3 regions of the Mesorhizobium sp. M0058 genome follow, and region 2 is predicted to be linked to each of the others. Evidence: riboswitches for the same ligand, from Rfam matches in the RefSeq annotation. Region 2 holds a riboswitch; each other region holds the start of a gene.
The links. Region 2 has a riboswitch for cobalamin ahead of NKJ75_RS13005 (CbtB domain-containing protein). Riboswitches for the same ligand answer to the same signal wherever they lie in the genome.

Region 1 (10,577 bases), on a different contig from region 2:
CTTCCGAAGCTACGGCCAACAGACGGTCAAGAATGCCAAGGCTCTGGCACATGCACTGCTTGAGCGAGGTTATGACCTGGTTACCGGGGGGACGGACAATCACATGCTGATCCTTGATCTTCGCGATCGGCCACTATCGGGCAAGGCCTATGCCGAGCGACTAGCAAAGGCAGGAATCATCACAAACTTTAATATGGTGCCTGGCGACCCGCGGCATCCGGCGGTCACAAGCGGAATTCGCCTGGGGGCGCCAGCAGTGACGTCAATGGGCATGCGCGATGTGGAAATGGTGCAAATTGCTGGCTTCATTGACTCCGTCCTCCAGCGGCCAGACGACGAAGATCTCCATGCCTGCGTGCGAAGAGACGTTGCCGACTTGTGCGCTGCGTTCGAGGTCCCGGGCATCTCCGACAAGTAAGGTGGGCCAAGCAAAATGCCCATACCACATCCAACATCCGAAGCGAGGTATTCATGGCTAGGCAGTTCGTGTTCTCTTCCGAATCGGTTGGCGCGGGGCACCCGGATAAGTTGGCCGACAACATCTCGGATGCCATCCTCGATGCCATCCTCCGCACAGATCCCAAGGCGCGCGTCGCCTGTGAAGCGTTGGTAAAATCAGGGATAGTCGTTCTGGCTGGCGAGATCACCAGCGATGCCCAGGTGGATTACAGCCAAGTTGCGCGCGATACGATTCTCGACATTGGGTACGACGACGAGGCCGTCGGCTTTGACGGCCGGCGTTGCTCCGTCGTTCATGCCCTCACCGAGCAATCGCCCGACATCAGCCAAGGCGTTGACGAGGGAAGAGGGCAAGACCTCCAGCAGGGAGCGGGAGATCAGGGCCTCATGTTCGGCTACGCATGCCGCGAAACCGATACCCTGATGCCTTTGCCGATCCAGCTCGCTCATCGCTTGACGAAACGGCAGGCGTATGTCCGGAAGGCACAACAGCTTGGCTGGTTGCGTCCTGACATGAAATCCCAAGTCTCAGTGCGCTATGAGGGGTTGCGCCCGGTCGCCCTGGATACCATCGTCGTGTCGACGCAACATGACGAGCAGGTCTCGCAAGAGACTGTCCGCGAGGGCGTCATTGAGGAAATCATAAAGCCTGTCCTGCCGACCCACCTGGAGACGGAAGGCGTCAGAATTCTGGTCAACCCGACGGGGCGGTTCGTAGTCGGCGGGCCGCGCGGCGACTGCGGTCTCACTGGACGCAAGATCATCGTCGATTCCTATGGCGGGATGGGTCGTCATGGCGGCGGCGCCTTCTCGGGCAAGGACCCGTCCAAGGTTGACCGCTCGGCTGCCTATGCAGCCCGCTATGTCGCAAAGAACATCGTCGCTAGCGGACTTGCGGACGTGTGCGAGGTGCAGCTTGCTTACGCAATCGGCGTGGCCAGTCCGGTTTCCGTCATGGTCAACACGTTCGGGACAGCCAGGGTTGAGGAAAGCAGGATCGAGCGCCTCATTCTTGAGTTGTTCGATCTCAGACCGAAAGGCATTATCAAGATGCTTGATCTCTTACGCCCTATATACCGCAATACAGCGACCTATGGCCATTTCGGCCGTGAAGAGCCTGATTTCACCTGGGAGAAGACAGACAGGGCGGACGAATTGCGTCGCGAGGCAGGACTCGCCGCCCCGTGAGAGCCGCCGGCGAACGGATTGGCAAGCGGAAAGCCCATTTCCACCGGGCAGACCCGCGCCTGGCAGGCGTGGCGAGAAGCCGGCTCGGGTTTTTTGGCGGAGACATTGATGCCGGGTTATGACGTGCTTTGCATCGGCAATGCCATTGTCGACATCATCGCCCAGTGCGACGAGGCATTCCTCGAGATCAACGGCATCATCAAGGGCGCGATGAACCTGATCGACACGCGCCGCGCCGAACTGCTCTACAGCCGCATGGGCCCGGCGATCGAGGCCTCCGGCGGCAGTGCCGGCAACACGGCGGCCGGCGTAGCCAGCTTCGGCGGACGCGCCGCCTTCTTCGGCAAGGTCTCCAACGATGCGCTGGGCGAAATCTATGCGCACGATATCCATGCACAGGGTGTCGCCTTCGACACCAGGCCGCTCAAGGGCGAGCCGCCGACGGCGCGCTCTATGATCTTCGTCACGCCCGACGGCGAGCGCTCGATGAACACCTATCTCGGCGCCTGCGTCGAGCTTGGCCCTGAGGATGTCGAGGCCGACAAGGCATCCGGCGCCAAGGTTACCTATTTCGAGGGCTATTTGTGGGATCCGCCGCGCGCCAAGGAGGCGATCCGGCAGACGGCGAAGCTCGCACACGAGGCCGGACGCGAAGTGTCGATGACGTTGTCGGATTCGTTCTGCGTCGACCGCTACCGGGACGAGTTCCTCGAGCTGATGCGCTCGGGCACTGTCGACATCGTCTTTGCCAACAGCCACGAGATCAAGTCGCTCTACCAGACAAAATCCTTCGACGAGGCGGTGGCGGCTATCCGCAAAGACTGCAAGATTGCCGCCGTCACCCGCTCCGAAAAAGGCTCAGTGATCGTGCGCGGCGACGAGACCGTGGTCATCGAGGCGACCGCCATCAAGGAGTTGGTCGACACCACCGGCGCCGGCGACCTCTACGCCGCCGGTTTCCTGCATGGCTACACGCAGGGCCGCAACCTCAAGACCTGCGGCGACCTTGGCTCGCTGGCGGCCGGCCTGGTGATCCAGCAGATCGGCCCAAGGCCAAGGCAGAATTTGCGCCGCGAGGCGGAAGGGGCTGGGTTGCTGTAGATGCGCCGGCAACTAACCAGCCGCCCTACTGACGCGATGACCGCAGTGGCGGAACTGTGTCAAAGCTCGCTGATAGCGACAGCCATTCGCTTCGGAGAACTGACCCATGCTGCTGCCGTGAAGCTCGCTGGAGGAGCGGTGCAAGGCGTGCTTGCCATGACGGCATTCACCGTCATCCAGATCGTCACCAGCATTTTCCAGAAGCTCAGCTTGGGGAAGGCCAGTAAGGTTCCTGAGGTAACGGAGAACTCGCGGCGTCCGTCGGACTTGACTTGCGATCACGTCCCACGATGCCGAATACGGGCAGCAGACTGAATATTTCACAATGCTAGACAAAGGCGTAAAAGCGCGATCACATAACAACATAAACATTTCGTTATGCGTCATTGACAAAAGAGCGAACTGCTGTGATTGTCTGCGTGTCGTGGTTCTCGCGTGCGGCGCTGCCGCAGCGGAGCTAAGAGGGAAGCCGGTGCGATGCCGGCGCTGCCCCCGCAACTGTTAGCGGCGAGCCAACCCCAATCACGTCACTGAGGCGAATACCCTCAGGAAGACGGGTAGAGGCTATGACCCCGCGAGCCAGGAGACCTGCCACGCGAATTACGTCCACGGGCGGGGTGTCTCGGTGGCCGCTGCAACCCGGCGTTGATGCCGGCCTGCTAGCGCCTTCCTTGTCACCGACGCCCCAATCATCGGGGTATGACATGACTGTCTCTCAGCAAATTCCTGTAGCAACGCTCGGCGTGCCGCGCTTCGGTCGTCGGCGAGAACTGAAATTCGCGCTTGAAAGCTACTGGTCCGGAACATCGTCCGCTGGCGACCTTCTCACGACGTCGAAGGCGCTCCGTGCCGCTAGCTGGGAAGAGCAGCGCGATCGCGGCGTGTCGAAAATCCCGTCGAACGACTTCTCGCTTTACGACCATGTGCTCGACACCGCAGCCATGGTCGGGGCCGTTCCATCCCGTTACGGCTGGAATAGCGGCGAGGTCCCACTTGACATCTACTTCGCAATGGCGCGCGGCAACCAGGGTCAGACGGAGGATTGTGGACACGCTGGTTACCAGGAGGAGGCTCATGGACCTGGTGTAACCGCGATGGAAATGACCAAGTGGTTTGACACCAACTACCACTACATTGTGCCGGAACTCGATGATGATCAGACGTTCGCCCTCTCGTCATCGAAGCCGGTCGATTACTTCCTCGAGGCTAAAGCTCTCGGCATTCACACACGCCCAGTCATCCTTGGACCCATCACCTTCCTCAAGCTGGCGAAATCGCCTGCCGAGGGGTTCGGTCCCATCGCGCTCCTACCGCGGCTGCTGCCGGTTTACGAGCAGCTTCTGGAGAGGCTGAAGCTGTCGGGAGCCGACTGGGTGCAGATCGATGAGCCAGCGCTTGTCCTCGATCTGAACCCGAACGAACGAGCTGCGTTCGAATTCGCCTATGGCCAGCTGTCGAAAGCCGCGCCCGAGCTGAAGATCATGCTGGCTACGTATTTCGGGTCGCTGGGAGACAATCTCGAAACCGCGATTTCTCTGCCCCTGGCCGGCCTGCATATTGATCTCGTGCGCGCTCCCGAGCAGCTGGAAACGGTGGCTCGGCTCGCTCCGAAGGATCTGGTGCTCTCGCTTGGCTTGATCGATGGCCGCAACGTCTGGCGTGCGAACCTGCCCGCCATTCTCGACCGCATCAAACCGATCGTCGCCGGCTGGCCCTTGGACCGCGTCGAGATCGCGCCTTCTTGCTCGATGCTGCATGTGCCGATTGATCTGCGCATGGAGACGGAACTCGACGCGGACATCAGGTCGTGGCTCGCCTTCGCGGCCCAGAAGACCGACGAGCTGGTCTTGCTGGCCCGGGCCCTGTCCCAAGGCAGGGATGCGGTGGCAGGCGCGTTGAAAGCGTCTGCCGAGGCTGCCGCCACGCGCGTGACATCCACGAGGATCCATGACCCGCTTGTTCAGGGGCGGATCGCTAGCATTGAGGACAGCGCGAAGCGACGAGAGAGCGCTTTTGGCGAGCGCTCCAGAGTCCAGGCCGGCTCACTCGGGCTGCCGCCGTTCCCGACGACGACCATCGGGTCCTTCCCGCAGACGCCGCAGGTACGCAAGGCGCGGGCCGCTCATGCGAAGGGCCAGCTGAGCTATGTCGACTATGAGACGTTCCTGAAGAAGGAGATCGAGGCTGCAATTCGCTGGCAGGAAGAGATCGGGCTGGACGTGCTGGTGCATGGTGAGTTCGAGCGAAACGACATGGTACAGCATTTCGGCGAGCAGTTGTCCGGCTTCGCGCTCACCCAGCATGCCTGGGTACAAAGCTATGGGTCGCGCTACGTGCGTCCCCCCATCATTTTCGGCGACGTATCGAGGCGCAATCCGATGACAGTGCGCTGGTGGCAATTCGCCCAGTCGCTTACGGAAAAGCCCGTGAAGGGAATGCTCACAGGCCCAGTCACCATTCTCAACTGGTCTTTTGTTCGCGACGACGTACCCCGCTCCGAAGCCTGCCGCCAGATCGCGCTCGCCATCCGCGACGAAGTGACGGATCTCGAAAGATCCGGCGCAAGGATGGTCCAGATCGATGAGGCCGCGTTTCGCGAAGGATTGCCACTGCGCCAATCTGACTGGAAAGTCTATCTCGACTGGGCTGTCGAATGTTTCCGGATCGCTTCAACGGGTGTAAAGGACGCGACTCAAATTCATACCCACATGTGCTATTCGGAGTTCAACGAGATCATTCACGCGATCGCTGGAATGGATGCGGATGTCATTTCGATTGAGACGTCGCGCTCGAAGATGGAACTGTTGGACGCCTTCACGAGCTCCAAATATCCGAACGAAATCGGTCCTGGCGTCTATGATATTCACTCACCACGCGTCCCGGAAGTCGGCGAGATTTCGGACTTAGTCATGCTTGCCCGCGAGCGACTGTCCGACGGCCAACTGTGGATAAACCCGGACTGTGGCCTCAAAACACGCAAATGGGAGGAGGTCCGCCCTGCCCTCATTAACATGGTCGCTGCAGCACGCGCGCTCCGGCAGAAAGTGCAGGCGTGAGGCTTCTCTTCCTCACCGTGTGGGGAGTTGCCGGCTGGCGGATGTCGGCCGGGAATATGCCAAACCGATCACACTCTTGGAAATGAGCCACTCGGCGCAAATGTGCAATTTCCCTACGGCACGTGTCTTAATCCCGCAGAAATATAAATGTGGCACTACGCTATAATATCGGTTCCTTGGGGACATACAGGCCCCGCGCCTCGAACAAATCGGACACGCGTCGTTTCTCAAAGTAGACTGCTTGGCGCGTTCGCTCAGGCAGCGACAATATATGGTGCTGCGTCTGTCCGCCCCCAGTTGATCGCGCAGACTACGGGCGAGGTGGCAGGGTTCGGGTATCGCTAGCGTCCCGCCAATTCGGAGATGGACGTCGCAATTCGTGTCGCCAAGTAAAAATCGCCAATCATTTTCGATTGCAAGTCCGCAGCCAGTTGGCCCTTATTTTCCTGAGATCTGCGTTACAGGCCGGGGCGTTGTCGCCGTTTCTGAGGGTAAGATGGGATAGGCGACGTCAGGTGCCTCTCCGGTCAGCGAGTTGAGGAAGGCAACAAGCAGGTCAACTTCTTCGTCCGCCAGTACTACGCCGAGCTGGGTGGTCCCCATAATGGCGACGGCCTGTTTCAGATCCCAAACCTTGCCCGAATGAAAGTATGGCGCGGTGAGTGCAACGTTGCGCAGCGGCGCCACGCGGAAGACATAGGAATCGTCGGCTGCATTGGTGACCTCAAATCGGCCCTTGTCTTTGTCCGGCAGGACTTCGGCGCTGGGCCGTTCCACGAGGCCGAATGGGTAATAGGCTTGCCCACCAACGTTGATGCCGGCATGGCAGGACGAGCAGCCTTTGTCCATGAAAAGCACCAGGCCCTGTTTCTGTTCGGAAGTCATGGCAACCTCATCACCATTCAGGAAGCTGTCGAACGGGGCAGGTGTGACCAGTGTCGCCTCGAAGGCTTCGATCGCCTTGGCGAAGTTGTCGAAGGTGACCCGATCGGCTTCAGCCGGAAAAGCTGCATCGAACCACTCGACATATTGCGGCATGGACTTGAGAGTGGCGATGAGTTGGCCCGGTGTATTGGCCATTTCGATCCCGGCTTGGACCGGTCCCTTCGCCTGAGCCTTTAGGTCTTCGGCACGACCATCCCAGAACTGGGCGATGTTGAAGACAGCGTTCAGTACAGTCGGCGCGTTGCGCTGTCCCTTCTGCCAACCATGGCCAATCGAGGTTTCGTGATTGTCGTCGCCGCCGGTGGCCAGGTTGTGGCATGAATTGCACGACAAGACGCCTGACGCCGAGACGCGTGGATCGAAGAACAGTGCCTTGCCGAGAGCGATCTTTTCCGGGGTGATCGGGTTGTTGGCGACTGTCGGCGTGGTGGATGGCAAAGCCGTGAAGGTGGCCAATGCCGTATCTCTGAGGTCGGTGGGGATCGAATCCGCAGCAAAGGCGGTGGGTGCCAGCAAGGTGACAGCCATCGTACTGAATAGGATTTTCATAATTGGTCTTCCTGCGTCGTCCACGCAGCCATTATGCGATCTGCGGCTCATGAACGCCCTGAGCTAGATCAGCTTGAGGGAGAGGACGGGGTCTCACACCTGTTTTCGCAGCTGAGCTGGGACCCTCTTGGAAGCGATCGCTCTTCTCGATTGGACTTCAGGGAGGAGGAGTATCCCTGGTTGGCAACCGGTTTTATGCATCAAAGCACGCCCTGAGGGCGGCTTCGTAGATTCGGTCACTGCGATCTTTCAGCCAAGGTTGAGAAAGTCACAGCATGCGCAAGACTGGCAATCTCTTGCACGAGGTGCGCTGCACGCCTTGCGAAAAGTGAGCTTCTGAACCGTCAGGGTTCATTCGTTGCGTGAATCGGCCTTATCGACACACGCCGACTGCACATTGTGATGTCACCAGCGATGGCGGTTTCAATACCTAAGCAGCGACGGTCTATGTGACAGTATGGATGTCGTATCGGAATAGGCGTTCCGCCTTTGTGGACCGTCACACCGGCATATAGCTCCGCTTCCACGAACATCCCATCACGCGAGGAAAGACATGGCCAACACGCGCAGTATCGCCAATCTAGCCCTTTGTGTCGACGGCGCCGCGATCGAGCAGGTCCACCCGCTGTAACTGCCTCACCTTGATCCACAGATCCTAGGCGCTGACCAGTTTGTCGTCATCATTTGACGGGCGGGGGGCATTGGCCCATAAGCGAGCCAACGCAAACTGTGCGGTTGCCAATGCGTAATGAAGTGAATTGCAATGATCTTCGGTTTGCGAAACACGCACTTCCGACGCAGCTTGCGTTGACAGAGGCGCTTTTAGGCGCAATAGCACTTCCGCTGGCCTATTTTGTGGAGTTCAACTGTGGTTCGGCCAAGGGCGCGGGGCGCCGGACCGGCCCCTTGTAAACCTAATCAAAGAGAGAGAGACCCTGCATGGAAGAAATCTTACCGCGCATCGCCACTGGTGCCGGCATCGGCCCGGCTCTCGCAGAGAAGGCCGTTGGGTTAATGCTGGGGTTCCTGCGGAGCCACGCGGCCGACGGTCCCGGCGCGCGCATGATCGAGGCCATTCCGGGAGCTTCGGAATTAGTAGCGAAGTATCATGGCGACGACCCAGAGGGTGGCGGCCTTATGGGGCTCGGGCAGCAATTGATGGGTGAGGGTCTCAGCATGGCAAAGATCGCCGCCCTCGCCAACGAGACGATCGCCTGCGCCAAGGAACATGCCGGCGACGAACTCGTGGACGAGGTCCTCAATTCCGTTCCTGGCCTTCCCCAGTTCGTCTGATCAGCGGCAGCCGGGGCGCATGACCTTGTGCGCCCGTGCCGGCCCGTCTGCGCAGCAGGCATTCTCCGCCGAGCGTTCCGCACCGATCTCGCCAGACCACCAACCGCTGGGCACGCGAATCGCGCGTTGGAGTACTTCATTCGTCTATCGAAAAATCAACTTCAGGCGATTCGATGTGTATAATTTCTGGCGGTAAGGGTTTATCCTGAACGCTTTCGATGAAGCCCGCGAGATAAGCAAACGTATTGTATTTCTCGAGGACTAGCCGTTTCGCCTCTCTTATTGCGCCGCGACGTTCCTTCCAGAGGTCTGAGTTGATGATTTCTTGAATTTTTTGGATTACGTTCTTGTCCTCTGGGTCAATCAGAACCATAGAGTCCGAAGGGAAGAACCTCGTGATTGCCGGGCTGCCGTAATAGATCGGCATTGTTTCAGCGACGAAGCAGTCCATAAGCTTCTCTGTAAAATAGTAATCAGCACGAGTATTCTCGAACGCTATACTGTAACGATAAGGTGCGAGCGCGTTCCATTTATCTCCAATCAGCCGAAAACCTCGGCCGAACAGGTCAAAATCGAGCTCCTTTCTTAGCCGTTCCAGAAACGCCAGCCGATACCGATGTCCTTTAAGCAGGGCGATGTTACTGGTAATCCATGAGAGCCGAAGTGGCTTATCCATGACTTCGCTGACCAGAAGTTGGTCATATGTCTTGTTTACAGACCAAGACCGAGTGATCGGTGGAGACAAAACGAATCGGCGAGCTGCATTCTGCCGAGCAACCAGCTCTGCGTCAGACGTCAGGACGATAGTATTTTTCCCCTGCCCTTCATGAAATGCACGATGAGCTTTCGTCGGCGGTTCGCCGATTGCAAAAATTGTCCTGTTTGGGCTCGCCTCGATATCAACAGGGAGCCCAAAAAGAGAAGCAGAGTTAAAGACAATATGCCAATCGGGCACGAAGGATGTCGTGCGTACAAAAGCGACATTGTTCCAGATTCCACTGCCCTTTGGAGTGAGCTGGTGGATTGCATCATCCAAAACGCCCCAAGAATCTAGACATGTAGCAACAATGGGCGCCGGGCGTTCCGTCAACAATTTGGCCGACAAAGCAGTTCCACTCCCTTCACTCGTGAAGGTACTCAATCGCCATTCAGGATTGCGGTAACATCGGGCAGCATAAACCTTCCGAGACCTGCTGTCGAGGCAATTGTCGCTTTGCACTTGACCAGGTTCTTCCTCGCTTCGTGTGGTGATTAGGCCGGCTGAGTGGCAGCATGCGTGCCTAAGGAGTTCGCAGCCGGCGCTGCCTAATGGTACGTTTGATCGTCTTCAGGCGGTTGATCAGCCCTTCCGCTTCGGCCGTTCTCCACGGCAGTTCAATGGCATCGCGAACGGAGTCACGGCGTAGGACCAGACCGAAACGCGTGATGGCAATGAGCCGGGTGACGCCAAGTCGATCGAAGTGCCGAGCTTGCCCAACTCACAGGCCCCGCAAAATGCCGCGGAAGGGCATGGCAAACCTGCGCATAGTGGCAAACTCATGTCATCCCTGCTTCAGGACGTCGACCTTTCTGGCCTGGTTGATCGTCAGCACATCCGGAGGCTTCATGCAGAGGGCCTCGGCGACTACCGGCGAGATCACACGGCCGGTCGCGGCATTCTGTATGAGGACGCGTCGCTGGCTGGTTGATGCGTATGATTGATGCAGGCGGCTCACTGTCCTTGCCCGGCCTCTCGGCGCGGCGCCAACTTGCGAGAAGCCGCTCCAGATTCGAGAAGCTGCCGGTCGCCGCGCTGTTTGATATCGTGGAACAGGTGTCATCCGCAGCCACTGCCGCCTCTCCAGGACCGGCTAAGAAACGCCTCGAAATACATTGATGTCCTAGGTTTATCAGCGGCGGTTCCCAGCCCCTTGCAAGAGCGGCTCACCGGCGATGAACTTACATCACTTTGGCCGTTGCCAATGAACGTTTGTTCCATCGTCCCTG
Region 2 (10,577 bases):
GTCGAATTCCGCTTCGGCTGCCAATTCCAGAAAATGCCTGCCGCTTTGCACGCAGGCCCTGAGATCGAAGCGCCCGTCGCAGTCCAGCATGTCGCGCAGCGCCGATATGACGAGCGGATTGCGTTCGGCGACGACCACGCGCACGCGCCGTTCCTCGATTGCCTTCTGCGTCTGTGACCTGATCTTCAAGGGCTTCCGGCTGTTCTGGTTCCTGGCCTGGGCGGGTCCGGCAGATGGCAGGACCTGCATCATGACAATTCTGCCCCAACCGTGCTCGGGTGCTCTTTCCCCAGCGACATGTGCTGTCGCGCCGCCTGAATCCTGGGCGGCGTCATATCCTGATGAAATCACTCTCGCCCATATGCAGGGCGGGGCGCATTTCGTTTGATATTCCCGTGCGTTGCGCGCTAGACCTGACAGGCACCTTTTCCGAAATTCCCATGGCGGGAGCCGCTGGTGGAACGCCAGGACGACCAGAAGACCGGCGCCAAAGCCGCTGACGATGCCCACGCCGACATCTATGGCGAGGACGGCGCCGTCCTGTCATCATTCCTCGCCCAGATCGGGGCGGCGATCGCCGATCGCGATACGCTGACGCTGAAGCGCGAAGTCGACGACCTGCACCAGTCGGAACTTGGCGATCTGCTCGAGGCACTGCACCCCGAACAGCGTCGCGCCCTTGTCGAACTGCTCGGCGCCGACTTCGACTTCTCGTCGCTGACCGAGGTCGACGAGGCGATCCGCCGCGATATCGTCGACAATATGCCCAATGAGCAAATTGCCCAGGGCATGCAGGACCTCGATTCCGACGACGCGGTCTACATTCTCGAAGACCTTGAAAAGGAAGACCAGGACGAGATCCTGTCGCAGCTGCCGTTCACCGAGCGGATCAGGCTGCGCCGCTCGCTCGACTACCCGGAAGAGACCGCCGGTCGCCGCATGCAGACCGAATTTGTCGCCGTGCCGCCGTTCTGGACCATAGGCCAGACCATCGACTACATGCGCGAAGACAAGAACCTGCCCGAGCGCTTCAGCCAGATCTTCGTCATCGATCCAAGCTTCAAGTTGCTCGGCGCCATCGACCTCGACCAGATCCTGCGCACCAAGCGCACGACCAAGGTCGGAGACGTGATGCACGAGACGAGGCACGCCATTCCGGCCACCATGGACCAGGAAGAGGCGGCGCGGGACTTCGAGCAATACGATCTTCTGTCCGCCGCCGTCGTCGACGAGAACGAGCGGCTGGTCGGCGTGCTGACCATCGACGACGTCGTCGACGTCATCCAGCAGGAGGCCGAGGAAGATCTGCTGCGCATGGGCGGCGTCGGCGACGAAGAGTTGTCCGACAGCATTCTTTCGACCTCGCGCTCGCGCGTGCCCTGGCTGCTGGTCAACCTGTTGACGGCGTTCCTCGCGGCTTCGGTGATCGGCCTGTTCGACCGCACCATCGAGCACATCGTGGCACTGGCCGTGCTGATGCCGATCGTGGCCGGCATGGGCGGCAATGCCGGCTCGCAGACCATGACCGTCACGGTGCGCGCGCTGGCGACCAGGGATCTCGACATCTACAATGCCGGCCGCATCATCCGCCGCGAAATGGGCGTGGGTTCCATTAACGGCATCATCTTCGCCGTGCTGATCGGCATCGTCGCGGCCGTCTGGTTCCGCGATCCCAATCTGGGCGGCATCATAGCGGCGGCGATGATCATCAATATGTTCGTGGCAGCCCTTGCCGGTATCCTGATCCCGCTATTGCTCGACCGGTTCAAGATCGACCCGGCGGTGGCGTCGGCGGTTTTCGTCACTACGGTCACCGACGTCGTTGGCTTCTTTGCCTTCCTCGGGCTGGCCACCTGGTGGTTCGCTATCCCTTGAGAAAGAGGCGTTGCGGGTTCAATTGACTTTTACGTAAATGTGGTGCGAGGCTTGCGCGGGGTTTCATGCCGAGTCCGGCTTGGAACGGGGTTGATCGGAATGCGTTGGAAATCCCGGGCGACCGGGCGTTTTCCGATGTTCCGACATTTGGAGCAAAGATGCGGGAATATTATTCGATCACCGAACTGACCCGCGAATTCGACGTGTCGACGCGGACGCTGCGCTTCTATGAGGACGAGGGGCTGGTGCAACCGGTCCGGCGGGGCCGCACAAGGCTGTTTCGCCCATCTGACCGGCATCTGATCCGTCAGATCATGCGCGGAAAACGGCTCGGCTTCTCGATCAACGAGATCCGCGAAATCATCCAGATGTACAAGGAACCGCCCGGCGAGGTCGGTCAACTCAACCTGATGATCAAGCGCATCGAGGAAAAGCGCGAGGATTTGCGCCAGAAGCGCCGCGATCTCGAGGAGACGCTGGCGGAGCTCGACCAGGCGGAGGAGTCTTGCGTCGAGCGGCTGGTGGAGTTGGGGGTAAATACCTGAGCGGATCGTCGAGCGTTTGCGCGCCCGTCGCAAACGGTCGCGATTAGCGGAGGCCTTCCACACTTCGTCATTCTAGGGCGAAGCAGGAGCGAAGCTCCGTCGCGGAGACCCTAGAATCCTGTGTGTTGTTCCCATGCTATGTTTGGGGTGGGAAGGAGACCGACAGGATCCTGGTCGTCCTTTTTGAGGACAGGCCGTGGCATGGCTCGGTCCCTTCCCACCGGTGAACCATCAACCTGAACAGTTGCACGGGGCTGTTCCAAGCAGACCCCGCACCACAGGAAGAGGCGTGGACATGATAATGCAGAACTATGTCGGTTGCGACATCTCAAAGCAGTGGCTGGACTTTTTTGATGAGGCAAGCGGTCAATACCATCGCATCGACAATCAGGCCGATGCGATCGCTGCCTATGTGGCAGGCCTGCATCCCAGTCGAGACTTCGTCGTCATGGAGGCGACAGGCGTTCATGACCGCCTGCTGCGTCATGCGCTGGCCAAGGCCGGCGTGCCGTTCTCGCGGCACAATCCGGCGCACACCCACCACTATGCGAAGTCGACGAGACGGCGCGCCAAGACCGACCGTCTCGATGCCAGGATGCTGAGCGACTATGGCCGCCGCTATCACCCGGAAGCCGAGCCGGCACCGCGCGAAGAAGGCGAACACCTTCAATCGCTTGCCCGCCTTCGCGACCAAATGGTCGAGATCAGGGCAACGTTGAAGAAACAGCGCAGCGAAGCCTTCGGCGCGATTGTCATCGCCGAAATCGAAGAGCTGATCGCTACCTTCAATGTCCGCATCAAGGGTATCGAGGGGCAGATCGCCCAAGCCATTACCCAAGCCGAGGACATGGCCCGCGACAACGCGCTGATGATCTCCGTACCCGGCGTCTCCAAGATCACTTCGTTCTCGCTGCTGGCACACCTGCCCGAGCTCGGCCAACACTCACCCAAGTCGATCGCGGCACTCGCCGGCCTTGCTCCCTTCGACAACAAGAGCGGCAAGCTCAATCGCAGGAGCCAGATCCAGGGTGGTCGATCACGCGTACGTCGCGCACTCTACATGGCAGCGCTCGGCGCCATCCGGGCTTGTGAGCGCTTCAGAACTTTCTACACCGCCATCGCAGCCCCGCTCAGGTTCCAAGAAACTCGCCATCATCGCCGTCGCAAGAAAGCTTCTCGTCGTCCTCAACGCCATCATTCGCGATAAAAAAGCATTCGCATGAACACAGTTGCCATTCCGTGACATCGGTCGTGGAGTGCAGCGGTAGCGAATTCTGGACCATAGCAACGCTCTGGAGTCGCGGCATGGATCCTCGGGTCTGTGCTGCGTCGCTACGCTCCTTGCTCCGCCCGTGGATGACGAAGAGACGGATGCGCCAGCTAATCGCCAAGGTATACACCCCTGCCACGCCGCCTCAGATCCAGCGCCTGACCCGCTTCGCATAGTCGCGGTACTTCTTGCCGAATTTGGCGAACAGCACCTTCTCCTCGCTCTCGATGGCGACCTTCTGCGTTGCAAATGCCGCGATCAAAGCCAGCGGCAGGAACCATACGATCCCCGAGACGAAGGCGACGCCGATCAAAAGCAGCGTGTTGGCCAGATACATCGGGTTGCGCGTGACGCCGAACGGGCCAGACGTCACCAGATGCTCCGGCACGCCATTGGGGTTCATCGTCGTTTTGGCCCGGATCATGGTGCGGATAGCGGTGAACCAGAGGGCTGCGACGGCAAACAGCACCACAAAGCCGGCGGCAAACAAAAGGTCGCCCAAGAGGTCGCCGATCCAGGGCAGGGGATAGAACAGGCCGAGCACGATGCTGATGGCGATGGCGGCGATGTAGATCAGTGGCGGCCACGGGATCAGCCGTGGTCTCGGTAGATCGGGTTTTGCCAGCCGGGGTTTTGCCAGCTTGTCAGTCATTGTTGCCCTCCCTGCGTCATCGGACTCTCCTCCGTCCTTGCGGTGCAGATGCCGGCGAGTTCACCGAGATGCGCTTTGAACTCCGGGGTCTGGTCGCCATTGTAGAGCCGGTCGAATGCCGCTTCGCTTTGCAGCGTGTCCAGCATGCACACACAATAGCTGGTGCAGAACTCCGTGTCGCGCTGCTGTTCGCAAGATACCTGGCATTCCTTGAGGAAGATCACTTCCCTTGTTTCGACGGGCGCCGGCGCAATCTGCGAGAACAGCCAGACGCAGCCGAACAGCAGCGGCTGGTGGATCAGGTAGAAAGCCAGGCTGTGGCGGCCGATGAAGGTGAGCGGCCTGGTCCAGCTTCCTGATCCCAGCGTGGCCAGCCGCGCCAGCAGGCCAGTGGTGGACGCAAACTTTGCCGCGGCGATGCCGAGAAGCACGGCGCCGAACCAGGGAAACAGCGGCACGTAATCATTGGAGCGCGGGTTGATCGCCGACAGGCCGACCCACCACAGCGCCGGATGATCGAAGGCTTCGGATCGGAGATAGAGGGGGACTGCGATCACCACCGCCGCCACGACCAGCGTCAGCCAGGAAGGCAGCCGCAGAAACAAAAGGCCGAGCAAGCTGGCCAGCGCGATCTGATGCAGGATGCCGAAGAAGATGAAGCTGTCCGGCGTGATGAAGTACGTGACCGCCGATATAGCGGCGGCCGCGACGGCGACCATGGCAAAACGTTTCCAGAAGCCGGTCCAGCGGATCTGCCTGCCATGAGCGAGAAACAGGCTGACGCCGACCAGGAACAGGAAGGTCGAGGCGATGCAGCGCGCATAGATCTTCCACCAGCCGACGGCGGTGAGGCCGGGGTCGGTGTAGTGGAAATTTTCGAGATCCCAGGTGAAGTGGTAGCTCGCCATGGCGATCAGCGCGATGCCGCGTACGACATCGATGGCGACGATGCGCTTCGGTTGATCTCGCTTCAGTTGATCTCCAGGGGGTGCGGTATGGATGCTCATGGTCTCGCGATCTGATTCAGCCCCAAAGACGACTATCACGGTTGCACCGGACAAAAGAAGGCCGCCCTCTACGCTCCGGGTCATGCCGTGCGGCTGCATCGGGCGGCGCTTTAGGCCAGAGCCGGAAAGCCTTTGGCCGAATTTGCTTTTTGCCGGGAAGGGGTCGGTTTCCTGTTACCGGCGGAGGAAGCGCCAGCGCAGATTTGGGCTGCGAGTCTGATTTGGGGATCAAATGTCCACCCATGTGCGCCATCCGATCTGGCTGCCAGCCCTGCGTCCGGCGGATGCGCGCACCTTCGCCTCGCTCTATGCGGTCGAATCCTTCGCCCGCGCCACGGTATCGAGCGTCATCCCGATCCAGGCTTATGAGATTCTGCACAACGAGCAGATCGTCTCGATCCTCTACACCATCGTGGCGCTGCTCGGCCTGTCGGTGACCTTGTTCATGCCGATGTTGATCCGCAGGTTTGCCCGGCGCTGGGTCTATACCGCCGGCGCCTGCCTGCTGGCGATAGGCTCTCTGTTCTTCGTCACCCACACGCTTGCCGGGCAACTGACAGGCATGCTGTGCCGCGTCATGGGGGCGAGCGCCCTGTCGATCACGCTCAACCTCTACATCATGGACCACATCCGCAAGACCGATTTCATGCAGGCCGAATCGCTGCGCATGGCGTGGTCGATGCTGGCCTGGACCGGCGGGCCGACACTCGGCATCTTCCTCTACACACGCTACGGCATCTATGCCGCGCATGGCGCGGTCGCGGTGTTTGCGTTGGCCTTGCTGGCGCTGTTCTGGACCTACAGGCTGGGCGACAACCGGTCGATCCGGCCGGGCAAGACACGGCCGGCCAATCCGCTGGCCAATATCGGCCGCTTCGTAGCACAACCCAGGCTCAGGCTGGCCTGGCTGATCGCCTTCGGCCGCTCCTGCTTCTGGACGACGTTCTTCGTCTACGGGTCGCTGTTCATGGTGATTACCGGCGAGGGCAAGCTTGCCGGCGGCCTGCTGGTTTCGGCCGGCAATGCGCTGTTGTTCATGGCGATCTTCTGGGGCAAAGCGGGAAAACGCTTCGGCGGCCGGCGCACCATGACCTTCGCCTATTTCGCGATGTCGGCGACGCTGCTTGCGGCGGGCGCGGTCGGCACTACCGCGCCGCTGCTTACGGGCTTTTTCCTGCTCTGCGGCGCCTTCTTCACCATCGCGCTCGATGCACTGGGCTCGACCGCCTTCATGCGCTCGGTGCGGTCCTATGAGCGGGCGCAGATGGCCGCGGTCTACCGCACCTATCTCGACTTTTCCGAGCTGACGCCGCCGCTGGTCTATTCGGTGGTGCTGGCGTTTTTCGGCCTCGGCTCGGTGTTCGTGACGCTGGGCATTCTGGCCGCGGTTTGCGGCTTTATCACCTGGCGCTATCTGCCAAAGTCGCTTTAGTCGCCGATCAGGCGGTTGCCTCAAGCGCTGCATGCCGCTCGCGCACCCAGTTGTGGAAGCGGTGCAGATCGTACTCCTCCGGCATCAGCACGCCGGCCTGGTGGCGCATCGAGCGCAGGCCTTTCTGGTTGATCTCGCAGATCGCGGCATCCTCCTCCAGCACCTGGGTGCCGAAGGCGACGACATTGTCGATGTCCGTCCCAGCCAGCGCCTCGGGCGCGAACAGCCACTCGGCGGTGAGTTCGGTCTGTTCGGGACCGAGCGGCATCAGTCGCACCGTCCTGACATAATCGACATGGCCGACGATGAACATCGAGGGCAGGCTGGTGGCATAGGTCTGTCCGGCCGCACGCTCGGCCGGCGACAGGCCCGGGAAGACCGGGCCATGGGCATGTCCGTCGCGCGACCAGGTCTCGGCGCCGGCGCGCAGGCCACCCGAAAACTCCGGTGCGTCATTGTCGGCATGGCGGACCCAGTCGGGGTCGTCGTGCCGGCTCATCAGGCCGCGGCCGTATATCGGCACCAGCCGAGACAGGTCCTTGTGGACGCCTGGGCAATGCAGGCACTCGTTGAAGTTCTCCCAGAAGATTTTCCAGTTGCAGTTCATCACCTTGCGCAGGACATGGCCTGATACCAGCGTTTCCAGCGGCCAGTTGGCGAGGTCGCCGGATGCGGGATCGAAGGAGGTCTCGGCGGAGCCGGCCGTCGCCTGCTGAAGGTTCACAAAGACAAAGCCGCGCCACACCGACAGCGCCACCCGGTAGAGCGGATGATCTGCCTTGTCGAAACCTTCGGGCAGAGATTTCGAGGGAACGCGCACGAGATCGCCGCGCAGCGAGTAGGACCAGGCGTGGTAGGGGCAAGTGATGAGCCGCGCTTTCAGCCGGCCCTCGCTTTCCTGGCAAAGCTGCGAGCCGCGATGCCGGCAGGTGTTGTGGAAGGCGCGCAACTCGCCGGTCTCGTCACGCAGCACGACGATTTCCTGCGTGCCGACGCGGAATGTCCTGAATGCCAAAGGCTGGGCAAGATCGGCCTCGCGGCAGACGAGCAGCCAGCTTTTGTACCAGATGGCGTCGAGATCGCGCTGGTAAGCCTCGCTATTCCAATAGGCCGATGACGGTAGCGTCGGTTCGGCCCGGCTCAGGCCGTTATAAGGGTCGCGCTCGCTCGGGTTGGGATGCATGGCTGGCTTCCTATGAAGCGTCAGCCGACACCCCGGCAAATCGTTTGTCAATCAGAGTGCCGCATTGCCGGTTGCAAGCGCGGCGCATAATCATGTCGTGGACATGGGACATTCGGAATTGGGGGGATTCGGACGTGGCCGCACGACAGATGTCGCTTACGCCGGAGCTGGTCGCGCTCTGCTGGCGCGAGATCAGGGACCCCGGGCCTGATCCGGGCGCGATGCATCTCGATGAAGCCGACTATGACGCGCTTCTGGATGAATTGCAGGTCGAACTCCCGGATAGCGAACCGCTATGGCTGTTCGGCTATGGATCGCTGATCTGGAAACCGGAAATAGATTATGTCGAGGACCGCGTTGCGCTGGCGCGCGGCTGGCATCGGTCCTTTTGCATGAACATGACGCGCTGGCGCGGCACCAAGGACAGCCCCGGCCTGATGATGGCGCTGGACCGTGGCGGACAATGCAAGGGCGTCGCCTTTCGGCTGACCGACAATAACCGGCGCGAGCAGTTGGGCCGGCTTTTCCGGCGCGAAGTCACGCTGAAGCCGACAAGCTACCGGCCGCGCATGCTGAAGCTTGCAAGCGAGGCCGGACCGCTCAGGGCATTGGCCTTCGTGATCAACCGCAACGGCCTGACCTATTCCGGCCCGCTCGACGAAGGCAAGATCGTCGAAAGGCTGGCCACGTCCTGCGGGCACTGGGGATCGGGCGCCGACTATCTCTACAACACGGTGAAAAACCTTGAAGAGCGCGGCATTCACGATCGCCATCTGTGGCGGCTGCAGCGGCTGGTTGCCGAGCGGATCACCGCGTTGAACCCGTAACGCCGCATGGCGCATTCGCGCTGTTCGCCGGCGGAATTTGGTTTGCCGGATGCGGCCGTTTCAGCCTATAGTCATGCATGTCGTCGGTTCCGTTAGGGACCAAGAGGGAATGCGGTGAGGGCTGACTTGTTGGCCCAATGCCGTGGCTGCCCCCGCAACTGTGTGCGGTAGTCCTCTCCAAGCCACTGAGGATTTTTTCTTCGGGAAGGTGGGGAAGGGCGCTGATCCGCGAGCCAGGAGACCTGCCGGCGACAGGGAACTGACTTCGATGCCCTCGGGTGGAGGGCGAAAGGACAAGATATGAATACCGCTTCCGTCTCCCTCGGCGCTTCCGTCTCCTCGCAGTCGCGCTTCATGCAGCTCGTGCTTAGCGCGTTTCTGGGGATTTTCGTCGTCGGCGTTGTCGGTTTCTCGCACATCGATGCGGTCCACAATGCGGCGCACGACTATCGCCATTCGATGGCGTTTCCCTGCCACTGACGAGGATCTGACATCATGAACCTGTTTCGCAACGTCGTGTTCATCGCGGCGATCGCAGGGCTCGTGGCCGGTGTCGCTCTCGCCTGCATGCAGGCCTACGCCACCGTGCCGCTGATCCTCAAGGCGGAGGTCTACGAAAAGGCTGGTGGCGGCCATGAGCATGAGCATGCCGCGGCGCCCGCCGCCAACGCTGCGGACACCAATGCCATGAGCACCGCCGCGCCGGCGGAAAATGCCGTGAGCAGCGCAGCCCCGGCTGAAGCAGCCGCGCCGGCGGAGGACGAAGGCTGGGCGCCGGCCGACGGCTTCGAGCGCTTCGCCTTCAGTGTCGTCGCCAATATCGTCACCGGCATCGGCTTCGCGCTGGTCCTGGTGGCGGTTTCCGAGTTCGCCGGCGGCATCGGCAGCTGGCGCCAGGGCGTGTTCTGGGGTCTGGCCGGCTTTGCCGTGTTCACGCTGGCGCCGGGACTCGGCCTACCGCCGGAACTGCCGGCAATGCCGGCGGCCGATCTCATGCAGCGCCAGATCTGGTGGTGGGCAACGGTGATGGCAACGGCGATCGGTCTTGCCCTTATCACCTTCCGCACGTCGGCGCCCCTGACCGTGCTCGCCGTCGTCCTGATCGTCGCCCCGCATATTGTCGGCGCGCCGCAGCCTGACAGTTTTGTAACGCCGATCCCGGAGGGCCTGCATCATCAGTTCGTGGTGGCGGTGACGCTGACCAATCTGGTGTTCTGGGTGGTGCTCGGCGCAGTTGTCGGCATAGTGCGCGCGCGCTTCACCGGCACCGCGACCAGCCTGCGCGACAGCTTTGCCTGATCGCAGTTTGACCTTCATCATCGGCGGTGCGCGCTCCGGCAAGAGCGTGCATGCCGAAAGTTTGGCGACGGCGTTGCCGCCGCCATGGGCTTATATCGCCACCGCGCAAGCCTATGACGGCGAAATGCGCGAGCGCATCGCGCAGCACCGCTCGCGCCGCGGCGAGGGGTGGGCGACCATCGACGCCCCGCTTGATCTTGCCGGTGCACTTGAGGCGCTGCCGGACAACCAGCCGGTGCTTGTCGACTGCCTGACGCTGTGGCTGACCAATCATATGCTGGCCGATCATGATCTAGAGGGGGAGTGCCGGCGGCTGGCCGATGTGCTTTCGCGGCCGCGCGGACCGTGGTTCGTGGTCTCCAACGAAGTCGGACAAGGCATCGTGCCCGACAATGCGCTGGCACGCCGGTTCCGCGATGCCGCCGGCCGGCTCAACCAGCAGATCGCGGTCGTAGCTGATATGGTGCTTCTGATGGTGGCGGGGCTG
Region 3 (10,577 bases), on a different contig from region 2:
CTCCAGCTCCAGCCAGACTGAAGCCGGCCGCCTGCCGCCGGCCTCGGCGCAGGTCGAGAAGGACGGCAAGTTCCTGCTTGCCGGCAATATCTTCGGCGACGGTGCTGCGCGCAACATCAGCGCCTTCGGCGTCAAGTCGGCGGCACCGACGCAATATCCGGCCGGCACCACTGCCGATCTCGGCGACGGCGTGACCTTGCAGCTCAATGCCGACGGAACGTTCGTCATGAGTTCGCCCAAGGCTTTCGAAGGCGACCGTGGCCAGCGCGTCTATTACGCCTCGTCGGCGCCGCCGAAATTCACCACCGACAATTACAAGACCGTGCTGTTTTCGGAGGGCATCGGCCGCTCGTTCATAAACTCGCTGACCGTCACCATCCCGGCGACGGTCATCCCGATCCTGATCGCCGCCTTCGCCGCCTATGCATTGGCGTGGATGCGTTTTCCCGGCCGCGCCTTGCTGATCGCCACAATCATCGGCCTGCTGGTCGTGCCGCTGCAGATGTCCTTGATCCCGCTTTTGAAGATCTACAACGGCGTCGGCATCTTCTTCGGTGTGCCGTCGAAAACCTATCTCGGCATCTGGCTGGCGCATACCGGCTTCGGCCTGCCCTTCGCCATCTATCTCCTGCGCAGCTATATTGCCGGCCTGCCGCGCGAGATCATGGAATCGGCGCGCATAGATGGCGCCAGCGATTTCGAAATCTTCGTCAAGATCGTGCTGCCGCTGTCCTTCCCGGTGCTGGCGTCCTTTGCAATCTTCCAGTTCCTGTGGGTGTGGAACGATTTGTTGGTGGCAATGGTTTTCCTCGGTACCGAAGGGGACCAGATCGTGCTGACCGCGAAGCTCAACGCGCTGCTCGGCTCGCGCGGCGGCGACTGGGAAATCCTGACGACATCGGCCTTCGTCACCATTATCGTGCCGCTGATCGTGTTCTTCTCGCTGCAGCGCTATTTCGTCCGCGGGCTGCTGGCCGGCTCGGTCAAAGGAGGTTGAGACTTATGCAAGCCGCTTTGAAGGCGACCTCGAAGCCCGATCTCGCCGTCGATCGCGACTGGTGGCGGGGCGCGGTGATCTACCAGATCTATCCGCGCTCCTATCAGGACTCCAATGGCGACGGCATCGGCGACCTCAAGGGCATCATCCGCAGGCTGCCCTACATCGCCTCGCTCGGCGTCGACGCCATCTGGATTTCGCCCTTCTTCAAGTCGCCGATGAAGGATTTCGGCTACGACGTCTCGGACTATTGCGACGTCGACCCGATGTTCGGGACGCTCGCCGATTTCGACGCGCTGGTTGCGGAAGCCCATCACCTCGGCCTCAAGGTGATGATCGACGAGGTGCTGTCGCACACCGCCGACAACCATCCATGGTTCAAGGAGAGCCGCGCCAGCCGTAGCAATCCCAAGGCCGACTGGTATGTCTGGGCCGACGCCAGGCCGGACGGCACGCCGCCCAACAACTGGCTGTCGATCTTCGGCGGCTCGGCCTGGCAGTGGGACACCAGCCGCCAGCAATATTATCTGCATAATTTCCTGTCCGAGCAGCCGGACCTCAACTTCCACAATCTGGAAGTCCAGGACGCGCTGCTCGACGTCACCCGCTTCTGGCTGGAGCGCGGCGTCGACGGCTTCCGCCTCGACACCATCAATTTCTACTTCCACAGCCAGGGGCTGGAGAACAATCCGCCGCTGCCGCCCGAAGAGCGCAACGACCAGACAGCACCTGCGGTCAATCCCTACAACTACCAGGACCATATCTACGACAAGAGCCGGCCGGAAAACCTTGCCTTCCTCGAACGGTTCCGGGCGCTGCTCGACGAATATCCGGCGGCCGCCGCGGTCGGCGAAGTCGGCGATTCGCAGCGTGGGCTGGAAGTGGTCGCCGCCTACACCGCCGGCGGCAAACGCGTCCACATGTGCTATTCCTTCGATTTCCTGGCGCCGGAAAAGATCAGCGCCGCCAAGGTGCGCCAGGTGCTGGAAGCCTTCGGCAAGGTCGCCAGCGACGGCTGGTCGTGCTGGGCCTTTTCCAACCACGACGTGATGCGTCCGGCCTCGCGCTGGGCCGCCGACGAGGCCGACCCGGCCGCCTATCTGAAGGTTATCTCGGCGCTGCTGATGTCGCTGCGCGGTTCGGTCTGCCTCTATCAGGGAGAGGAGCTTGGGCTGGGCGAAGCCGAGTTGCAGTTCGAGGATCTGCAGGACCCCTACGGCATTCGCTTCTGGCCCGAATTCAAGGGCCGCGACGGCTGCCGCACGCCGATGGTGTGGGATGCAACCGCCAGCAATGCCGGCTTTTCGACGGCCAAGCCCTGGCTGCCGGTGCCGGGCAAGCACTTGTCGCAAGCGGTCAATGTTCAGCAGGGCGACGCGGCCTCGCTGCTCGAGCACTACCGGCGCTTTCTCGGTTTCCGCCGCCAGCATCCGGCCCTGGCCAAAGGCGACATCGAGTTCATCGAAAGCGAGGGCGACACCGTCGCCTTCACCCGCCGTGAGGGCAATGAGCAGATCGTCTGCGTCTTCAATCTGGCCAGCAAGCCGGCCGAGGTCGATCTCGGTGGTCAGGCGCTGCTGCCATTGGCCGGGCACGGTTTTTCGGGACAATCCGGCACAGGTTCCATCCGCCTCGGCGGCTACGGCGCCTGGTTCGGGCGCATCGACTGAGTTTTTGACGAAACTGGATTTTTTGAGGAAATCCAGGTTCTCTAGGGAAATCACTGGGAGGAAATTATGGCCGATGTCACGCTGAGACAGGTGAAGAAATCATACGGCAATCTGCACATTCTCCACGGCATCGACCTCGACATAAAGTCGGGCGAGTTCATCGTCTTCGTCGGCCCGTCGGGTTGCGGCAAGTCGACCTTGCTGCGGTCCATCGCCGGGCTTGAGGAGATCACCTCCGGCGAGCTGAAGATCGCCGGCGAGGTGGTGAACGACGTGCCGCCTTCCAAGCGCGGCATTGCCATGGTGTTCCAGTCCTATGCGCTCTATCCGCACATGACCGTCTACGACAACATGGCCTTCTCGATGAAGATCGGCAAGGAAAGCAAGGCCGAGATCGACAAGCGGGTGCGGCAGGCCGCCGAAATCCTGCAGCTGACCAAATATCTCGACCGCCTGCCCAAGGCGATGTCGGGCGGCCAGCGCCAGCGTGTCGCCATCGGTCGCGCCATCGTGCGCAATCCGAAAGTGTTCCTGTTCGACGAGCCGCTGTCGAATCTCGACGCGGCGCTGCGCGTCGCGACCCGCATCGAGATCGCCAAGCTCAAGGAATCGATGCCTGCCACGACCATGATCTACGTCACCCACGATCAGGTCGAAGCGATGACGCTCGCCGACCGCATCGTCGTGCTGAAGGACGGCCATATCGAGCAGGTCGGCACGCCGATGGACCTCTACAAGAAGCCCGGCAATCTGTTCGTTGCCCAGTTCATCGGCTCGCCGGCCATGAACATCCTGCCGGCGACAATCGACAGGACGGGCAACCCGACAATCGTCAGCCATGTCGGCGGCCGCAAGGCAACGGTGCCGATCGCAACGCCGGCGTCAGCAAAGGGTGCGGCAGTCAGCTTCGGCGTGCGGCCGGAGGATCTGTCGGCCGCCACCGGCGCGGAATATCTTTTCGAGGGCGTGGTGGACTATGTCGAGCAACTCGGCGAGGTGCAGCTTGTCTATGTCGATATCGGCCGCGCCGACCTGCCGTTGGTGACCAAGCTGCCCGGCAATGTCGAGGTCAAGCGCGGGGCAAAGCTGCGACTGACCGCGGATGCCGGGGACCTGCACATCTTCGACGCCGATGGGCACTCCTTCTCGCTCAAGCCGGTGGAAGTGAAGGCGGCTTGAGATAGCTGCGTCGTACAGGCATAAAAAAAGAGCGGCGGGCCAGGCCCGCCACTCTTTTTTAAGCTTCGGCTGTTAGTTGTTGCCGAACCGATCCCTGTCGCTGCTCTGAGGAACGAACTTCTGTTGGTCGTCCGACGAGTTCAGCAGCTTGTAGACCGCCGAGTTGGTGCCGGTCGACGAAGTGCGGGTGGTGTCGACGGCAGCGGCCGGCTGGTTGGCGCCATTGGAGCCATAATTGTCGCTGCCGGCAAAGGCAGCGCTCGAAACAGCCAGAACGGCTGCGGTGGCGAGAACGATCTTCTTCATTTTAGTCTCCTGAATTTTTCTGATGCTGCCAGCTGCAGCGGATAAGCCCGCCACGTGCTGGAAACCGGCTTTTAGCGGCCGAAAAGGTTACGGTCGGCACCGTGGGCAGGCGCCTGCTCGGCTGGAGCCGACTTCTCAACCGAAGCCGTATGGCCACTATCGGTCGACGTAATCGCAGGCTGGTTGGCGCCGTTCGAACCGTAGTTGTCGCTGCCGGCGAAAGCGCTGCCGGAGATGGCCAAAACGGCGGCGGCAGCAAGGATGATCTTTTTCATTTCAAATACTCCTGAATTTTTTGGGATCCCGAGAGCGACGGGTTAGCCGCCCTTCTTTGGTCGGGATCAGCGATTGCCGTAGAGGTCGCGGTCGGCGCCCTGAACGACAGGCTGCTTGTCAGCGTGCGCCGGCTTCTGAATGGAAGCCGTATACGAGCTGTCGACCGAGACGGCTGGCTGGTTCGCACCATTGGAACCGTAATTGTCGCTACCGGCGAAGGCGCTGCCGGTGATCGCCAAAACGGCTGCGGCAGTGAGGATGATCTTTTTCATTTTTAGGACTCCAGTTTGTCTGTCCGTCTAGCGGCGTGTCTTGGGAGGAATTCGCGTCGTTCGGACAGCCCCGATGTGGGAAAGCCATAGGCTGGTTTCCAATCACGAAGTTGTTCCGTGTGGACCACGGTCCTGCACCTTGAAATTGTGCCAGGAAGTTCCTCTATGGTCATTTATCGCATTGTTTTCAGTTGCTTATGTCGAACCGAGTGGTTCGCTCCGGTGTCGGTTTCCGGGCCGTCGTTCACACCGTCCTGCACGCATTGTCAACAGAAACGAACCGTTCGGTTCGATTAGAGATTGCTAATAGTAACTTTTCGATACCGTTGAGCCCTTTTTGCCCCCGATCGGAACTGGATCCGCAGCGATTCGAAACGGCGATGATAGCGCCGCAAGACAGGATCTCAGCCCTTCGGTGGTCGGCGGGGCGTATGCCGCGCGTGTCGCGCCGCATGGATACGATGTCGCTTTCATGCCGACGTCGCGATCGCTGCCGTGATTAGATGATCGCATCTCAGGTGCCGCTTCGTGACGACGCAGCGGAGAATTGGGAAGCCGGTCAGAATCCGGCGCTGCCCCCGCAACGGTGGTGGAGTTGAAGTCGCAACGGGAGACCACTGGGCAAGAGCCTGGGAAGGTGTCGCGATGGTCCGCAAGGACAACTCCAGAGCCCGGAAACCAGCCCGAGATGCATAGACTCGACTGATCGCGGTGGGCGGTCAAGAGGTGGATAGTGCATGTCCGGCGCCGCGCCGGCCTGCGTCCGATCCTTCCTCCATCACCACCAAGTTCAGTCCTTAAACCACGAGGACAGAACTATGGATACGCGCAACGACATGCTGAGGCTCCTGAACGGCCGCAAGCAAGGCTTTTCGCTGGAACAGCCCTTCTACACCGACCCGGACTATTTCAAGCTCGACATGGAGCTTATCTGGTATCGCGACTGGCTGTTCATCGGCCATGATTGCGAACTGCCGAAGCCCGGCAGCTATATCACCGTGCAGATCGGCGATTATCCGGTGGTGCTGGTCCGCGACCAGAAGGGCAACATCAACGCCTTTCACAATTCCTGCCGCCATCGCGGCAGCCGTGTCTGCAACACTGAGAAGGGCATGGCGGCAAAGCTTGTCTGCCCCTATCACCAGTGGACCTACGAGCTTGACGGCCGGCTGCTGTTTGCCCGCCAGATGGCCGACGGTTTCGACAAGAGCCAGTTCGGCCTGAAGCCCGTCGCCTGCGAGAGCGTCGGCGGCTACATCTTCATCTGCCTGGCGAAAGAACCTGCCGACTTTGCGCCGATGCGCGCCATGATAGAGCCCTACCTCAAGCCGCACCGGCTGAATGAAGCCAAGGTCGCCTTCGAGAGCACCATCATCGAGAAGGGCAACTGGAAGCTGGTCTGGGAAAACAACCGCGAATGCTATCACTGCGCCGGCAATCATCCAGAGCTGTGCAAGACATTCCCCGAAGCGCCGACGGTGACCGGCGTGCAGGGCGCCGACAGCGATCCGGAGATGCTGGCGCACTGGGCGAAATGCGAGGCGGCGGGCCTGCCGAGCAAGTTCCGCATCGATCCGGCCGGGCAATACCGCGCCACCCGCGCGCCGCTGCTGCGCGATGCCGTCAGCTACACGATGTCGGGAAAGCGCGCGGTGACGAAGAACCTGTCCGACACTGTTGCCGCCGACCGCATCGGCACCTTGATGCACTACCACTATCCGACGACCTGGAACCACATACTGATCGACCATGCGGTCACCTTCCGGGTGCTGCCGATCAGCGCCACCGAAACCGCGGTGACGACCAAGTGGCTGGTGCACAAGGATGCGGTCGAGGGGGTCGACTACAACCTTGAGGAGCTCACCCATGTCTGGACCGAGACCAACGACCAGGACCGCCGCATCGTCGAGGAAAACGCCTTCGGCATCCTGTCTCCGGCCTATGAGCCCGGCCCCTATTCGGAGCTGCACGAGGGCGGCGTGATCCAGTTCGTCGAATGGTACGCGGCCTTCATCGGCCCGCGCCTTGCCGAAGGCGGCCGGCCGGCGCTACGCAGCGTCGCGTGAGCTGGAGCAGGCGAAGAGGGACCAGAGGATGAATGCGATGACGGATCTTGGGCTCTATCGCCATCTCGACCAGATGGCGCCGTGGAACGATAGGCTGCAGGTGCTGGAAGTGATCGGCGTCAGCGACGAGGCGCCCGACGTCAAGACCTTCACCTTCCGCTCCGACAACCAGACCTGGTTCCGCTACAAGCCGGGCCAGTTCCTGACGCTGGAACTGCCGACACCGGACGGGCCGCTGATGCGCACCTACACGCTGTCGTCGTCGCCATCGCGGCCGTTTTCGATCGCGGTGACGATCAAGGCGCAGGCCGGCAGCATCGGCACGCGCTGGATGTTCGACCATCTGGTGCCCGGTTCGCATGTCAAGGCCTACGGACCGGCCGGCGACTTCTCGTTGCACAGCCACCCGGCGGCCAAATACCTGTTCATTTCCGCCGGCTCCGGCGTGACGCCGATGATGTCGATGCTGCGCTGGCTGAACGACTGCGCGCCATGGACCGATGTCGGTTTCGTCAACTGCGCGCGGCGTGCCGAAGAGATCATCTTCCGCAAGGAACTCGAACTGCTCGGCGGCCATATGCCCGGCCTGTCGCTCGGCTTCATGATCGAGGAACGTTCCAGCCGCGAAGGCTGGTACGGCCATATGGGCCGCATCGACGCGATCCGGCTGCCCTTGCTGGCTCCGGACTTCCGCGAGCGCGAAATCTTCTGCTGCGGCCCCGATCCGTTCATGCGCGCCGTGCGCGGCATGCTGGATGCCGCCGGCTTCGACATGACGAAATACCATCAGGAGAGCTTTGCCGCGCCTGTGGTGGAGGAAATTCCGGCGCCGTTTGCCTCCCCGGTCGAGGACGGCATCGCTGCACCTGTCGAAGCCGTGACGCCGATCCGCTTCTCGCTTTCGGAGGTCGACGCCGGCTGCGTCGCCGGCCAGACCGTGCTGCAGACCGCGCGCAGCTCGGGCGTGCGGATTCCCGCCGCCTGCGAGTTCGGCCTGTGCGGCACCTGCAAGGTGAAGAAGGTCTCCGGCGAAGTCGAGATGAGCCACAATGGCGGCATCCTCGACCACGAGATCGATGACGGTTTCATCCTTGCCTGCTGCTCGAAACCATTGTCGGCGCTCGAAATCGAGGCTTGAGCCGGTCGACTTCGCCGCAACGGTCGCCGACGCAGGCGTTGTATTCGCGGGTCTTTGTCTTGCCAACCAACGGCCAAGTGATTTAGACGCACTTAGGAAGGGCTTGGCAGACCGTGAAGCCGGCGCATCCCTTCAGGGCGCATGGGACGGGGGACACAGCGATGCAACAGCGGGTCTACGCGGTCGCAAGCAAGGACATCGTTTTCGAATCATTCGATGGCGAAGCCGTCGTTCTCGATCTTTCGAACGGCAAGTATTTCGGCTTTTCCGATTCCGGCAGCCGGGTCTGGCAGGCTTTGTCGTCCGGCGTCGCCACTGAAGCGCTGGTCGGAGCTGCCGCGGGCGCCGCAAAAACAAGCCTGGCCGACCTCGAAAGCTTCGTTGCCCGACTGCTCGATTTCGGGTTGCTTGCGCCAGCCGAAACACCGGCACAACCGCTTTCGGGCGAGCTGTCGGCTGCGCTTGCTGCCAGCAATGAGCCGCTCAAGGTCGATGTCCATGACGACCTTGCCGATCTCATCATTGTCGACCCGATCCATGAGGTCGAGGAACCTCTCGGCTGGCCGGCGGTGAAACAGGCATAATCGTTTCCCGAAAGCGCGTCGCGTTTGAACGGACTCAGGCGACGCGGTTTAGATCTTTTATTTTATGCATGTCGTCGTCTCAAAACCGGGGCCACCCCGAGCGACATGCATCAGGCGACCCGGCGCAATTCTGGACGCTGAACAACCAACACATGCCTTTGATCACGCTGCAAACCCTGCCGGATTATGCCCGCCATGTGCTGGCGGCCGCGGAAAGCGCCGCCGCATTCTATCCCGTTACCGCCAGCGTGCGGTTGCCGGGACTGGAGCTGAGTGTCCACCTCGACCATGGCACGCTGGCGGAAGCCATGAGCCATGCCTTCATACCGGCCCCGGAAAATCCGTCTGCATCTGACGGCTGCCGCATTTTCGTCGCCCACCCGGGCATCGATGGCGTCCTCGCCCCGGCCACCTGGGGCCGAGGCGATTACAACCATCATGCCTTTGCCAACCGGCTGGAAGAGGCCGGATTGCGCGGCAGCTACTATCATGACCTCGATTTCTGGCAGTTCCATGATCCGCAACGCCATGTCGGGGCGCAGCTGATGATGTCGGCCGACGCCTTTCCGCCATGGGAACAGGCGGCGCCGCTGCGCGCCTTCCTGCATTGGGAATATGCGGCGCGCGGCATGCGGCTTACCCATGCCGGCACGCTGGGCATCGATGGCAAGGGCGTGTTGCTGGCGGGCTCCGGGGGAGCCGGAAAATCGGGAACAGTCGTCGCCGGCCTGCTCAATGGGCTCGATAGCGTCGGCGACGACTATGTGCTGATCGACCGGACCGAGGGCGTGACGGCCTATCCGCTGTTTGCCACGCTCAAGCAGGATCCGGAGGGCTTCAAGCGGCTGAAGCTGGAGGGTCGGCTAAAGTCGTACCAACCGCTGAACTGGCAAGGCAAGCATGCCTTTCGCATCGACGAGATCGCGCCTCGACCACCTCCTGCAAGTCTGGACATTATTGCTTTGATAGTGCCCCATATCAGGGGAGGTGCGAGAAGCTCGGTCATGCCCATATCGCGCAAGGATGCCATGATCGCCTTGGCCCCGTCAGGAATCGTGCAGATGCCGGGCGAGCGGGAAGCGGGCTTTCGCTTTTTCAGCGAGCTTACCCGCGATCTGCCATGCTACCGGCTGTCGCTGGGGACCGAGCCGCGCGAGATCGCCGGCACGATTGCGGATTTCGTCCTTCGGGGCGCTGCATGAAGTTGAGCATCATTGTGCCGGTGTACAATCGGGAGATCTATGTCGTTTCGACGTTGCGGTCCCTGCTCAGGCAACGCGACGATGCCGATCTCGATATCATCGTTGTCGACGACGGCTCGACGGACAGCTCCGTTGAAGCAGTCCGCGCCATCATGCGGGAAGCGTCGTGCATCCGCCTGTTCCAGCAGGCAAACCAGGGCGTGGCCAACGCGCGCAACACAGGGCTGAGGCAGTTGCTGCCGCAAACCGAACTGGTGTCGTTCCTGGATTCGGACGACGTCTCGCCGGCTGGACGATTCAAGGCTGGCCTACCCCTGTTCGCGGCCGACCCTGCGCTCGAGCTGACCTACTCGCTGATGACGCGCGTCGATCTCATGGACGACGAAACCCTGCAGCCGGCACGGGGCGGCGCAGGTCCCACCGTGCGCGGCGTCAGCCTTAGCGCCGGGATACTCCGCAGGGCACTCATCGACCGTACAGGTGCTTTCGACGAGGAGTTCCGGCAGGGCGAAGACGCCGACTATCTGCTGCGCATTTTCGAAACCAGCCCAAAGCACATTTTTCCCGACACCGTCGCGGTATACTACCGGCGCCACCCCGGCAATTTGACCAAGCAAAGGGATGTGGCGGTGCGCGAATATCTGCGTGTGATTCAGAAATCCTTGCGGCGGCGCAAGGCCGATCCGTCGCGGCGCCCGGTCGAGGGGCTTTTCGAGATCAAGCGCCCGGCAGAGTGGTGAAAGAATGAATAGATCACAGCCTGGAATGCGTGCGTGAAGCTGAGCGTGATCATGCCGGTCTACAACCGCGAACGCCATGTCGGCTCGGCGCTGCGCTCGCTGCTGAGGCAGCGCGATGCCGCCGATCTCGACATCATCGTTATCGAT

Region 1: another riboswitch for cobalamin. It lies ahead of metE (5-methyltetrahydropteroyltriglutamate--homocysteine S-methyltransferase); the one in region 2 lies ahead of NKJ75_RS13005 (CbtB domain-containing protein).
Region 3: another riboswitch for cobalamin. It lies ahead of NKJ75_RS24340 (aromatic ring-hydroxylating oxygenase subunit alpha); the one in region 2 lies ahead of NKJ75_RS13005 (CbtB domain-containing protein).

What each region holds. Positions count from the first base shown of each region.
Region 1 covers NZ_JAMYUQ010000003.1:24,202-34,778, reverse strand. The annotation lists gene glyA (serine hydroxymethyltransferase) at 1-418, shown strand, start outside; gene metK (methionine adenosyltransferase) at 472-1,647, shown strand; gene NKJ75_RS05375 (adenosine kinase) at 1,756-2,748, shown strand; cobalamin riboswitch at 3,157-3,358, shown strand; gene metE (5-methyltetrahydropteroyltriglutamate--homocysteine S-methyltransferase) at 3,453-5,804, shown strand; gene NKJ75_RS05365 (cytochrome-c peroxidase) at 6,243-7,298, opposite strand; gene NKJ75_RS05360 (hypothetical protein) at 8,238-8,591, shown strand; gene NKJ75_RS05355 (glycosyltransferase family 10 domain-containing protein) at 8,728-9,732, opposite strand.
Region 2 covers NZ_JAMYUQ010000006.1:355,488-366,064, forward strand. The annotation lists gene NKJ75_RS12960 (response regulator transcription factor) at 1-144, opposite strand, end outside; gene mgtE (magnesium transporter) at 457-1,875, shown strand; gene NKJ75_RS12970 (MerR family transcriptional regulator) at 2,034-2,420, shown strand; gene NKJ75_RS12975 (IS110 family RNA-guided transposase) at 2,722-3,627, shown strand; gene NKJ75_RS12980 (methyltransferase family protein) at 3,836-4,342, opposite strand; gene NKJ75_RS12985 (heparan-alpha-glucosaminide N-acetyltransferase) at 4,339-5,349, opposite strand; gene NKJ75_RS12990 (MFS transporter) at 5,582-6,781, shown strand; gene NKJ75_RS12995 (aromatic ring-hydroxylating oxygenase subunit alpha) at 6,789-7,964, opposite strand; gene NKJ75_RS13000 (gamma-glutamylcyclotransferase) at 8,099-8,791, shown strand; cobalamin riboswitch at 8,859-9,055, shown strand; gene NKJ75_RS13005 (CbtB domain-containing protein) at 9,092-9,271, shown strand; gene NKJ75_RS13010 (CbtA family protein) at 9,287-10,090, shown strand; gene cobU (bifunctional adenosylcobinamide kinase/adenosylcobinamide-phosphate guanylyltransferase) at 10,083-10,577, shown strand, end outside.
Region 3 covers NZ_JAMYUQ010000014.1:195,883-206,459, reverse strand. The annotation lists gene NKJ75_RS24370 (carbohydrate ABC transporter permease) at 1-997, shown strand, start outside; gene bglA (beta-galactosidase BglA) at 1,003-2,667, shown strand; gene NKJ75_RS24360 (ABC transporter ATP-binding protein) at 2,734-3,846, shown strand; gene NKJ75_RS24355 (DUF680 domain-containing protein) at 3,919-4,152, opposite strand; gene NKJ75_RS24350 (DUF680 domain-containing protein) at 4,224-4,427, opposite strand; gene NKJ75_RS24345 (DUF680 domain-containing protein) at 4,494-4,700, opposite strand; cobalamin riboswitch at 5,200-5,401, shown strand; gene NKJ75_RS24340 (aromatic ring-hydroxylating oxygenase subunit alpha) at 5,519-6,766, shown strand; gene NKJ75_RS24335 (FAD-binding oxidoreductase) at 6,804-7,904, shown strand; gene NKJ75_RS24330 (PqqD family protein) at 8,066-8,488, shown strand; gene NKJ75_RS24325 (hypothetical protein) at 8,641-9,690, shown strand; gene NKJ75_RS24320 (glycosyltransferase family 2 protein) at 9,687-10,430, shown strand; gene NKJ75_RS24315 (glycosyltransferase family 2 protein) at 10,464-10,577, shown strand, end outside.